Regions from separate parts of the Nocardioides sp. NPDC000445 genome, predicted to be linked through region 2. Evidence: riboswitches for the same ligand, from Rfam matches in the RefSeq annotation. Region 2 holds a riboswitch; the other holds the start of a gene.
The links. A riboswitch is a leader RNA that binds a small molecule or an ion and turns the genes downstream of it on or off. The one in region 2 is predicted to bind cyclic di-AMP.

Region 1 (4,700 bases), on a different contig from region 2:
AAAGAAGAGAGCCGACCGTTCGCACCTGCGAACGATCGGCCTCTTCGGGGTGCTGGGTCAAACTCAACCCGGGCGGACGGCGCCCGTGTAGGGCATCTCGTCCATCGGGGAGACCTTCACACCGGTGCTCGGGTTGGACGCGTGCACGATCATGCCGTTGCCGATGTAGATGCCGACGTGGCTGATCGGGCTGTAGTAGAAGACCAGGTCACCGGGGGCGAGCTGGTCGCGGGAGACCTGGGGTCCGCTGCTGTACTGCGCCGAGGAGGAGTGCGGGAGCGAGACGCCGGCCTGGCCCCAGGCACCCATGGTGAGGCCGGAGCAGTCCCACGACTCGGTGCCGGTGGCGCCGTAGACGTAGGCGTCGCCGACCTGGGCGAGGGCGTAGTCGACGGCCACCTTGGCGCGACCCGAGGGCGGCGGCAGGTTGGAGGGGATGCTGGTGTCGGTGGACTGGAACTCCTCCAGCTCATCGGCCTCCAGCTCGTCGAGCTCGGCCTGGGCCGCCTCGTACTTCTTGTCGATCTCGCTCTTCTTCTGCTGCATGGTCGTCTTGATCTTGGCCATCTGGGACTTGGCGTCCTCGGTGGCCTCGCGACGAACCTGGAGGGCCTCCGCCTCGGTGTTGTACCGGGCGAGGAGGTCGGCCTGCAGCGCGTTGTAGGACGAGACGGTGGAGAGACCGGCGAGGAACTCCTGGGGGTCCTCGGAGGTGATCACCTGGCCGACGGCAGAGACGTCGGAGCCCTCGAACTGCCGCAGCACGGAGTCACGGAGCTCGGCGCGGATCTTGTCGAGCTCCTTGCTCTGACGCTTCTCGTCGGAGTTGAGGTCCTCGAGCTGGTCCTTGAGGTCCTGCAGCCGCAGCTTGGCGTTGCTGTAGTCCTCGTTGGCCGCCTCGGCCTGGGTGTAGAGCTTGTCGACCTTCTTGCGAACGTCGTCGATGTCAGGGTCTGCCTGGGCGGGGGTCGCTGCGGGAATGATCCCGGCGACTCCGATGGCGGCGATGCCGGCTGCTCCGGCAATGAGTCGCTTCCGGTCGCGTGTCACGAGCGGACGGTCTCCTTGTGTGTAGTCGTTGACGCCTACCGAGTGAGCTGACGGGTTCAGGCACGACCTGCCTTACCACCGCTCCTCGATCTGGTCTCCCAGATCGCCCTTGCGGCGGATACACCCCAGATGATCGGTGTGGTTCCCCGGCTCCTGGCCCGCCCCGAAGCGGGCCTGGACTAAGCGCGACACTCGCGTGGGCCGGTTGACCCACTTCCACGAGCGCCAAGTTCCTGCGCACACTAGCCGACGGCATCCCCCACCTGCCAACCACCCACGCCCAAAAGTTCGGCTACATCCCTTCCACCATGCGCAGCGGCGGGACCAGGCCTCCTTCGGCCAGCACGTCGAGCGCCCGGCGCTCGTCGTCCTCGATGGTCAGCTCCGGCGGTGGCCCCAGAAGCACGGTGACCACGCAGTCGTGGCACGCCAAACCGCGCACGAGGCAGGTGTCACAGTCGATTCTCGTCGTCATGTGAGTGACGGTCTCACCGAGCACCGACATTTTTGCTTTCGTCCGGTTGCGTCCGGCGTGTCATCACCATCGCAGCACGGTATTCGACGCGGCGATCGCGGACCGGGTCCCTACACTTGGCACATGGAGGTCTCCGCGTACGCGACGCTCCCCGACACGGTCCGGGGACGCATCGTCGCGCTCACGGCCGGGGTGCTTCCCGACGTGGTGCGCCTGCCGCCCGCGCTCAAGCGGATCGCCGACTTCGCGCCCGCCAGGCGGGCCAAGGCCGGCGGCGCGATGATCGCCTCGGTGCTCGAGAGCGACGACGAGGTCCGGGAGAAGGTCGGCAGCCAGCTGCGACCGGCGTACGTCTCCGAGGGCTCCGCCGACGACGTGGTCCTCCCCGAGGATCCGGCCGAGGCGGCCGCGGTCGTCTGGCTCGTCCGCCCCGACGGCTGGGAGGTCTCGCTCAAGGAGGCCCTGGACCGGCTGGAGGCCGCCGCGGTGCCGGTGGTCGACGCCGAGGTGGCACGGCTGCGCGCCAAGCTCGCCGCCGCCGAGGACGAGCTCCGCGAGGTGCGTGCCGACCGCAAGGCCCGCCTCGACGACCTCAAGGCCGACAACACCGCCCTGCGACGCAAGCTCGGCGAGGCCCGGGCTGCCGCACGTGAGGCCGGGACCGGGCTGGACGAGGCCCTGACCGAGGCCCGCACGGCGCTCGCCCGCGCCGAGGACGAGCTCGCCGCCCGCGACCGCCAGCTGCGGCAGCTCCGCAGCCAGATCGACAAGCTGGAGCGCGAGGCCGCGGCCGAGCGGCGTACGTCCAAGACGGACCGCGAGGACGCCTCGCTGCGCGCCCGGTTCCTGCTCGACACGCTGCTCGACGCGGCCGGGGGTCTGCGTCGCGAGCTGGCGCTGCCGCCGGTCACCGGCACCCCGGGCGAGCGGGTGGAGGCCGAGCTGGCCTCCGCCGACGCCGCCGCCGGTGCCGGGGTCACCAGCAGCGCCCACCTCGAGCAGTTCCTGGCGATGCCGCGGGTCCGGCTGATCGTCGACGGCTACAACGTCTCCAAGGCGCTGTGGCCCGACTCGGCGCTCGATGCCCAACGGCTGCGGCTGCTGCGGGCGATCGCGCCGATCGCCGCCCGCACCGGCGCCGAGACGACCGTCGTCTTCGACGCCCACTCCGCATCCGTACGTCCGACCGCGGTGCCTCCGCGCGGCGTCAAGGTCCTCTTCTCCCCCGAGGGCGTCATCGCCGACGACGTCATCCGCGACCTCGTCGACGCCGAGCCCGCCGGCCGCGTCATCCTGGTCGCCACCGACGATGCCGAGGTCGTCAAGGACGTACGCCGCGCCGGCGCCCGCACCGTCCCGCTCTCCTCGCTCTCGCCACTGCTCGGTTGATCCTGCAGGCTTCCTGCGCCACACCGGCCTGATTCGATAGGTTCTCCCGACGTTCGAATCATCGGGAGTGGGAGACCAGCGCGTGCGGCACACCCTCAGCGCGATCGCCAGGATGATCCTGTGCGCCGCGGGATTCGTGATGTCCATCTACGGCAGCGTCCAGCTCAATGCCCTCAAGTCGCCGGGATTCCGCGAGCTGCTGCACGAGTCGAGCTTCTGGGTCGCGGCCGTCGGCGGCCTGATGACCGCGATCGCGTTCGAGGCGATGCGACGAGCGCAGGTCCCTGCGGCTCCCGCTCCGCAGCCCACCGAGCCCGTCACTCCCGTCACGCCCGTCACACCCGTGACCCCCGATGAGCCCGCGAAGGACGAGCGGGACGAGCGACCCGCCGATCAGGCCGACAAGCTGAGCCTCGTCGAGGTCGTCGGTCTCGCCGCGGGCGGCGTGATCGGATCGGGCTGGCTCCTGGCCGTTCCCACCCTTCACGAGAGCCTCGGCGAGGCCGCGCTCCTCGGCTGGGCCGCCGGCGGCCTGCTCATGCTCACCATCGCGGTCGTGATGGTCGAGTTCGGGCTCATCTCCCAGCGCACCGGCGGACTGCTGTTCCATCCGCACGACGCCTTCGGGCCGCTGGTGGTGATCATCCTCGCGGCGTCGCTGTGGATCTCGTACGCCATCAACCCGGCCGCCCAGGCGGCCGCGGCCGTCAACGGGCTGGCCGAGATCGTCCCCGCCCTGGCCGGCGACGGCGGGCTCACCGGGATCGGGTCGACCCTGGCGGTGCTGGTGACCGCCGCGATCATCGCCTTCGTCCTGCTGCCCCGACGTCTCGTCCTGCGTACCAACGCGGCCCTGACGCTGCTCAAGATCGCCATCCCGGTGATCTTCGTGGTGTTCCTGGCGCTCGCGGCACCGGGCCGGCCCACGGCTCCGGGCACCGCGGCCGGGCCCACCACGACCGGCGTGCTCAGCGCGCTGATCACCAGCGGGGTGATCTACGCCTACATCGGCTTCCAGGCTCCCCTGGACGTGACCGGCGAGGTCCGTGGCGGCCGTCGCGAGGTGGCCAGGCGGGTGCGCTGGGCGGTCTACGGCACGGTCGTCGGCTCGTTCCTGCTCTACTCCTCCCTCCAGCTGGTCTACGCCGAGCACATGGCCGGCTCCGGGGCCGAGCACGGCACCTCCTACGCTCGCCTGACCGACGCGGCCACGCTGGCCGGGGCGCCGCTCGACTGGCTGGTCGTGCTGATCCGGATCGCCGCGATCCTGGCCCCGATCGGCTCAGGCATCGTGTTCACCTACGCCCTCAGTCGCGAGGTCTACGCACTGAGCGCGGAGAGGTACGTCCCCAGCGGCCTGCACGAGCCGCGGGCATCACGGCTCCCCGGCCGCACCAGCGACTCCTTCTGGCTGATCCTGCTCGTCAACCTGGTGCTCGCGCTGGTCGTCCTGGTAGCGGTGGGCGGCGACTGGCAGACCCTGGCCGTGCTCAACACCATCCCGATCCTGATCCTGTACGCGGTCACCTGCGTCGTCCTGGCCGTGCGCTCCGACCTGCTCGGGACGGGTGCCCAGCGGCTGCTCCCGTTCGCGGCGTACGCGGCCTTCGTCGTCATCGCGCTGGTCGTCAACGAGTCCGCGTGGGACCGGGTGTGGAAGGGCGTGGCGGTGATCGGCTGGGGATCGCTCGTCCTGCTCGTGCTCCCCTGGCTCCATCATCTCCGGGTCCCCGGCCTGGGCTGGTACGACGCGAAGAACCACGGCGCGCGCCTGGTCTCTCGCGAC
Region 2 (4,700 bases):
CGGCTGGCGAGAGCGGGTGGGGTCCTTAGGGATGGGGATCCCACCCGCGACGCGGGACGCGTCGGATTCAGGACCGCGACGCGAGCCAGGCCAGGACGGTGTCGGCGAACTCGCCCGGCTGGTTGCGGTGCACGAAGTGACCGACGTCGAAGTGGACGAGGTCGGCCTGCGGGATCCGCTGGGCGACCTTCTCCAGGTCCGACTGCGGGATGTGGCTGTTGCCGCCACCGGCCACGATCAGGGTCGGCATGGGCAACAGCTCGAGCTGCTCCCACATCCACGCGTCGTACATCGTCGCCTCGACCAGCAGGGACGCGATGCACTCCCAGTCGTGGGGCATCGGCCGTGCCGGGCGCCCGGGCGACCTGCGCGGGCGCGGCGCGGGTGGCACCACGTCCTCGATGATCAGCCGGGAGACCAGGTCGGGCCGGTGCATCGCGACCAGGAGGGCGACGTTGCCGCCGGTCGAGTGCCCGACGACCACGGCGCCCGAGATCCCGAGCGCGTCCATCGCCGCGATGACGTCGTCGGCGATGAGCCGGTGGGAGTACTCCGAGGCCCAGTCCGAGTCCCCGTGCCCACGCATGTCGAAGGCGTGCACCCGGTGGGCATCCGCGAACGGCGGCACCACACCCTGCCACCGCTTCGCACTGCCACCGAGCTCGTGCAACAGCACCATCGGCACCCCGTCCTCAGGGCCGTAGGCGTCAAAGACGTACGCCGCGCCTCGGCCTGGGAGTGGAAGCCTGGTGCGCGTCAGCGCAACCATCAGGTCAGTTCTGTTCGGCCTTCTCGGCACCGCGGCGCCACCGGATGCCGGCCTCGAGGAACCCGTCGATGTCGCCGTCGAAGACCGCCTGCGGGTTGCCGACCTCGTAGGTCGTACGCAGGTCCTTGACGATCTGGTAGGGGTTGAGGACGTAGTTGCGCATCTGGTCGCCCCACGAGGCGGCGACGTCGCCCTTGAGCTCCTTGAGCTGCGCCTCCTCCTCGGCCTTCTTCAGCGCGAGCAGCTTGGCCTTGAGGACGATCATCGCGGCGGCCTTGTTCTGCAGCTGCGACTTCTCGTTCTGGCAGGAGACCACGGTGCCGGTCGGGATGTGGGTCAGCCGGACCGCCGAGTCGGTGGTGTTGACCGACTGGCCACCGGGGCCCGAGGAGCGGTAGACGTCGACCTTGATGTCGTTCTCGTCGATCTCGATCTCGTCGGTCTGCTCCAGCACGGGCACGACCTCGACCGCGGCGAAGGAGGTCTGGCGACGGCCCTGGTTGTCGAAGGGGCTGATCCGCACCAGACGGTGGGTGCCGGCCTCGACGGAGAGGGTGCCGTAGGCGTAGGGGGCGTGAATCGCGAAGGTGGCGGACTTCAGCCCGGCCTCCTCGGCGTAGGAGGTGTCGAAGACCTCGACCGGGTACTTGTTGCGCTCGGCCCAGCGGACGTACATCCGCATCAGCATCTCGGCGAAGTCGGCGGCGTCGACACCACCGGCGCCGGAGCGGATCGTCACCAGGGCCTCGCGGGAGTCGTACTCCCCCGAGAGCAGGGTGCGGATCTCCAGGCTCTCGACAGCCTTCTTCACCCGGCCCAGCTCGGCCTCGGACTCGGCGAGCGAGTCGGCGTCGCCCTCCTCCTGGGCCATCTCGACCATCAGGCCGAGGTCCTCGATGCGGGTGCGGAGCTCGGTGAACTTGTTGAGCTCGCCCTGCAGCAGGGAGAGACGTCCGGTGACGCGGGTGGCGTTGTCCTGATCGTCCCAGAGGTCGGGCGCGGCGACCTGCTCGCCGAGGTCGGCGATCTCCTTGCGCATCGCGTCCAGGTCCAGCACCTGGCCGATGGTCTGCATCGTTGCCTGGAGCTGCTTGATCTCGGTGTCGAATTCGGGGCCTGCCACGTCTTACAGGTTACTTGACCGGTGGTTCGCCGCCCGATTCGCCGACCCCACTGCGCCAACCTCCTCGGGCTCCGCTCCGGAAAATATGCGCTCGCCCTCCGGTACGGGGAACCGGAGGGCGAGCGCCAGGGGGATATATGGGTCCCGAGAAGCCTCAGGCCTGGTGGGTCGAGCCGGCGAACCAGCCGTCCCAGGCAGCCTCTTCACGAACAGATGCGCCCGGCTTGGGGGCGTGCAGCATGATCGCCTGACCATTCTCCCAGCGCAGGAAGATGCCCACGTGGTAGACCGGGCTACCCCAGAACATCAGGTCGCCGCGCTGGATCTGGTCGTTCGGGATCGTCGGCAGCGCAGCCGCCTGGTCGCGCGAGACCCGGGGGAGCTCGATGCCGGCGGCACTGAAGGCGTACTGCGTCAGGCCGGAGCAGTCGAACGAGCTCGGACCGGTGGCACCCCAGACGTACGGGTCGCCGATCTGCTCCGAGGCGACGCTGATCGCCCGCTCGATCTTGCCCTCCTGGCTCGCGGCGAAGGCCTTGGCCTCAGCCTCGGCCTTCTTCTTCGCCTCCGCGGCCTTCTTGGCGGCGATCGCTGCCTTGCGCTTCGCCTCGGCGGCCTTGCGGGCTGCCTCGGCCTTGCGCTCCTGCACCTCGACAGCCCTCTCGAGCTGCTTGATGTCGGTGAGCATCGCCGTGGGCGTGGCCGAGGCCTCCAGGGTCGGAGCCTCCACCACCTTGGCCGGCTCGACGGAGGTGGTCTCGTGGGAGGCCGGCGCGGCGTTGGCGGCGGGGACTGCCACCAGGGCACCGGCGGCGATACCGCTGGCGAGGGTGATGCGGCCGAGGAGCTTGCCGTGGCCACTGAGGGATCCTGCGATCGTCCGGGCGATCGAGACGTTCGGCGACCGGAACGGGCGGGGCGCGCCTCGATGGGCAGGATGAGATACGGACTTGGACATGCGTGAGTTCCTTCCCACGCCTGCGAGGTGAGCTGTCGGGTTCGGGCTAGAAGGTTGCCCGGCCATCGTCGCGATGGCTTCACCCCAAGCGACCGTCCGAGTTAGTCGCGTGGAACTTGGGTCCCCCGCTCCTGTCCCATACGTACTGCTGAGTGTGAGGGTAAAGGGGGTTCAGTAGTAGGGGCCGGCGTCCGGAGGGACAGGATTCGGCGTGTACCGGGGCCGGTCGTGCGTTCTGCACGGCTCATCCAAGGTGACATGCGATCTGGAACGGATCCAATCCCGAATGGCCGAATCTGAAGCACAATCGGCGTGTTCACGCGTGACTTTGCCGTCGTTTGTGAAACATCTCACGCACTGAACACGCGTATGACACCGTGTCGAGCTTGCGTTTACTCCGCTGCTTCGAGACGGAAACCGACGCCACGCACGGCGACGACCTTCTCCTGCACACCGGCCGCCTCGAGCTTCTGGCGCAGGCGTCCGACGGTGACGTCGAGCGTCTTGGTCGAGCCGTACCAGTTCTCGTCCCAGACCTCGGCCATCAGCCGGTCGCGGGAGACGACCTTGTCGCGGGAGGCGGCCAGGACGGCCAGGAGCGCGAACTCCTTGCCGGTCAGGGTCACCTCGCGCTCGCCGGCGTAGACCCGGTGGGCAGCCACGTCGATGCGCAGGGCGTCGTCGTCGGCGCCGGGCTCGACCGGGCCCGAGCGGCGCAGGAGGGCGCGGACTCGCGCCTGGAGGACGGCCAGCGCGAACGGCTTGGCCAGGTAGTCGTCGGCGCCGGCGTCGAGCCCGACGACCAGGTCGATCTCGGCGTCACGGGCGGTGAGGATCATGATCCCGCCCTCGTAGCCGTTGTCGCGAGCGGCCTTGCAGACCTCGAGCCCGTCCATGTCCGGGAGGCCCAGGTCGAGCAGCACCAGCTCGGCGTCGTACGGAGGTGCCAGCAGCTCCAGCGCCTTCTTGCCGGAGTCGACCCAGGTGACGTCATAGCCCTCACGCTGGAGCGTGCGCACCAGGGGAGCAGCGATGTCCTCTTGGTCTTCTACGACAAGCACGGAGTTCGACATGAAGAGAACAATAGTTACAGCCCCGTAGGGCTTGTGAAGAGATCCCCCCTTTCAGATAAGCGCGTGATCACATTGTTAGGTCCGAGCTGGTCGATACCGAGCGGATCCTCGGCCCCTTCGGCGACCTCGTCCCAGGTCACCGGGGCCGCGACCGTGGGGATCGTCTTGCCCCGCAGCGAGTAGGGACAGATCGTCGTCTTCGATCCCGAGTTCTGCGACCAGTCCAGGAAAACCTTGCCTGACCTGCGGCTCTTGGTCATCGTCGCGGTCACCTTGCTCGGGTGGGCCTTCTGGAGGTCCTCGGCGATCTCCTTGGCCAGCGCCGTGGCGACGTCCGGCTCGACGGGCTCCGGCAGGGCGGCGTACAGGTGCACGCCCTTGCTCCCGCTGAGCACCGGCGTCGCGGCGAGGTCACGGGCGGCCAGCGCCTCGCGCACCAGCAGCGCCACCTCACAGCACTCCTGCAGGCCGGCCGGCTCACCGGGGTCGAGGTCGATCACGATCCGGTTCGCGCCTGCCGGGGTGCCATCGCTGCCGACCGTCCACTGGTGGACGTGCAGCTCCAGCGCGGAGAGGTTCGCGGCCCAGGTGAGCGCGGCGAGGCTGTCGAGGATCGGAAAGGTGAGTGTTCCCTCCCTGTGGTCGGCAGTTCGGGATCCCGTTGTCGGAACGATGACCGTACGGACCCAGCTGGGCGTGCCGGCGGGTGCGTTCTTCTCGAAGAACGACATGTCGCCGACACCGTGCGGCCAGCGGATCCTCGTCACGGCACGGTCC

Region 1: another riboswitch for cyclic di-AMP. It lies ahead of ABT304_RS23370 (C40 family peptidase); the one in region 2 lies ahead of ABT304_RS14865 (C40 family peptidase).

The regions. Positions count from the first base shown of each region.
Region 1 is NZ_JBEPDH010000019.1:85,572-90,271, forward strand. Features, by position in the region: gene ABT304_RS23365 (hypothetical protein) at 1-25, opposite strand, end outside; gene ABT304_RS23370 (C40 family peptidase) at 64-1,050, opposite strand; cyclic di-AMP (ydaO/yuaA leader) riboswitch at 1,068-1,246, opposite strand; gene ABT304_RS23375 (hypothetical protein) at 1,343-1,525, opposite strand; gene ABT304_RS23380 (NYN domain-containing protein) at 1,649-2,914, shown strand; gene ABT304_RS23385 (APC family permease) at 2,997-4,700, shown strand, end outside.
Region 2 is NZ_JBEPDH010000010.1:31,452-36,151, reverse strand. Features, by position in the region: gene ABT304_RS14875 (alpha/beta fold hydrolase) at 68-769, opposite strand; gene prfB (peptide chain release factor 2) at 774-1,892, opposite strand; gene ABT304_RS14865 (C40 family peptidase) at 2,047-2,850, opposite strand; cyclic di-AMP (ydaO/yuaA leader) riboswitch at 2,853-3,015, opposite strand; gene ABT304_RS14860 (response regulator transcription factor) at 3,243-3,923, opposite strand; gene ligD (non-homologous end-joining DNA ligase) at 3,938-4,700, opposite strand, start outside.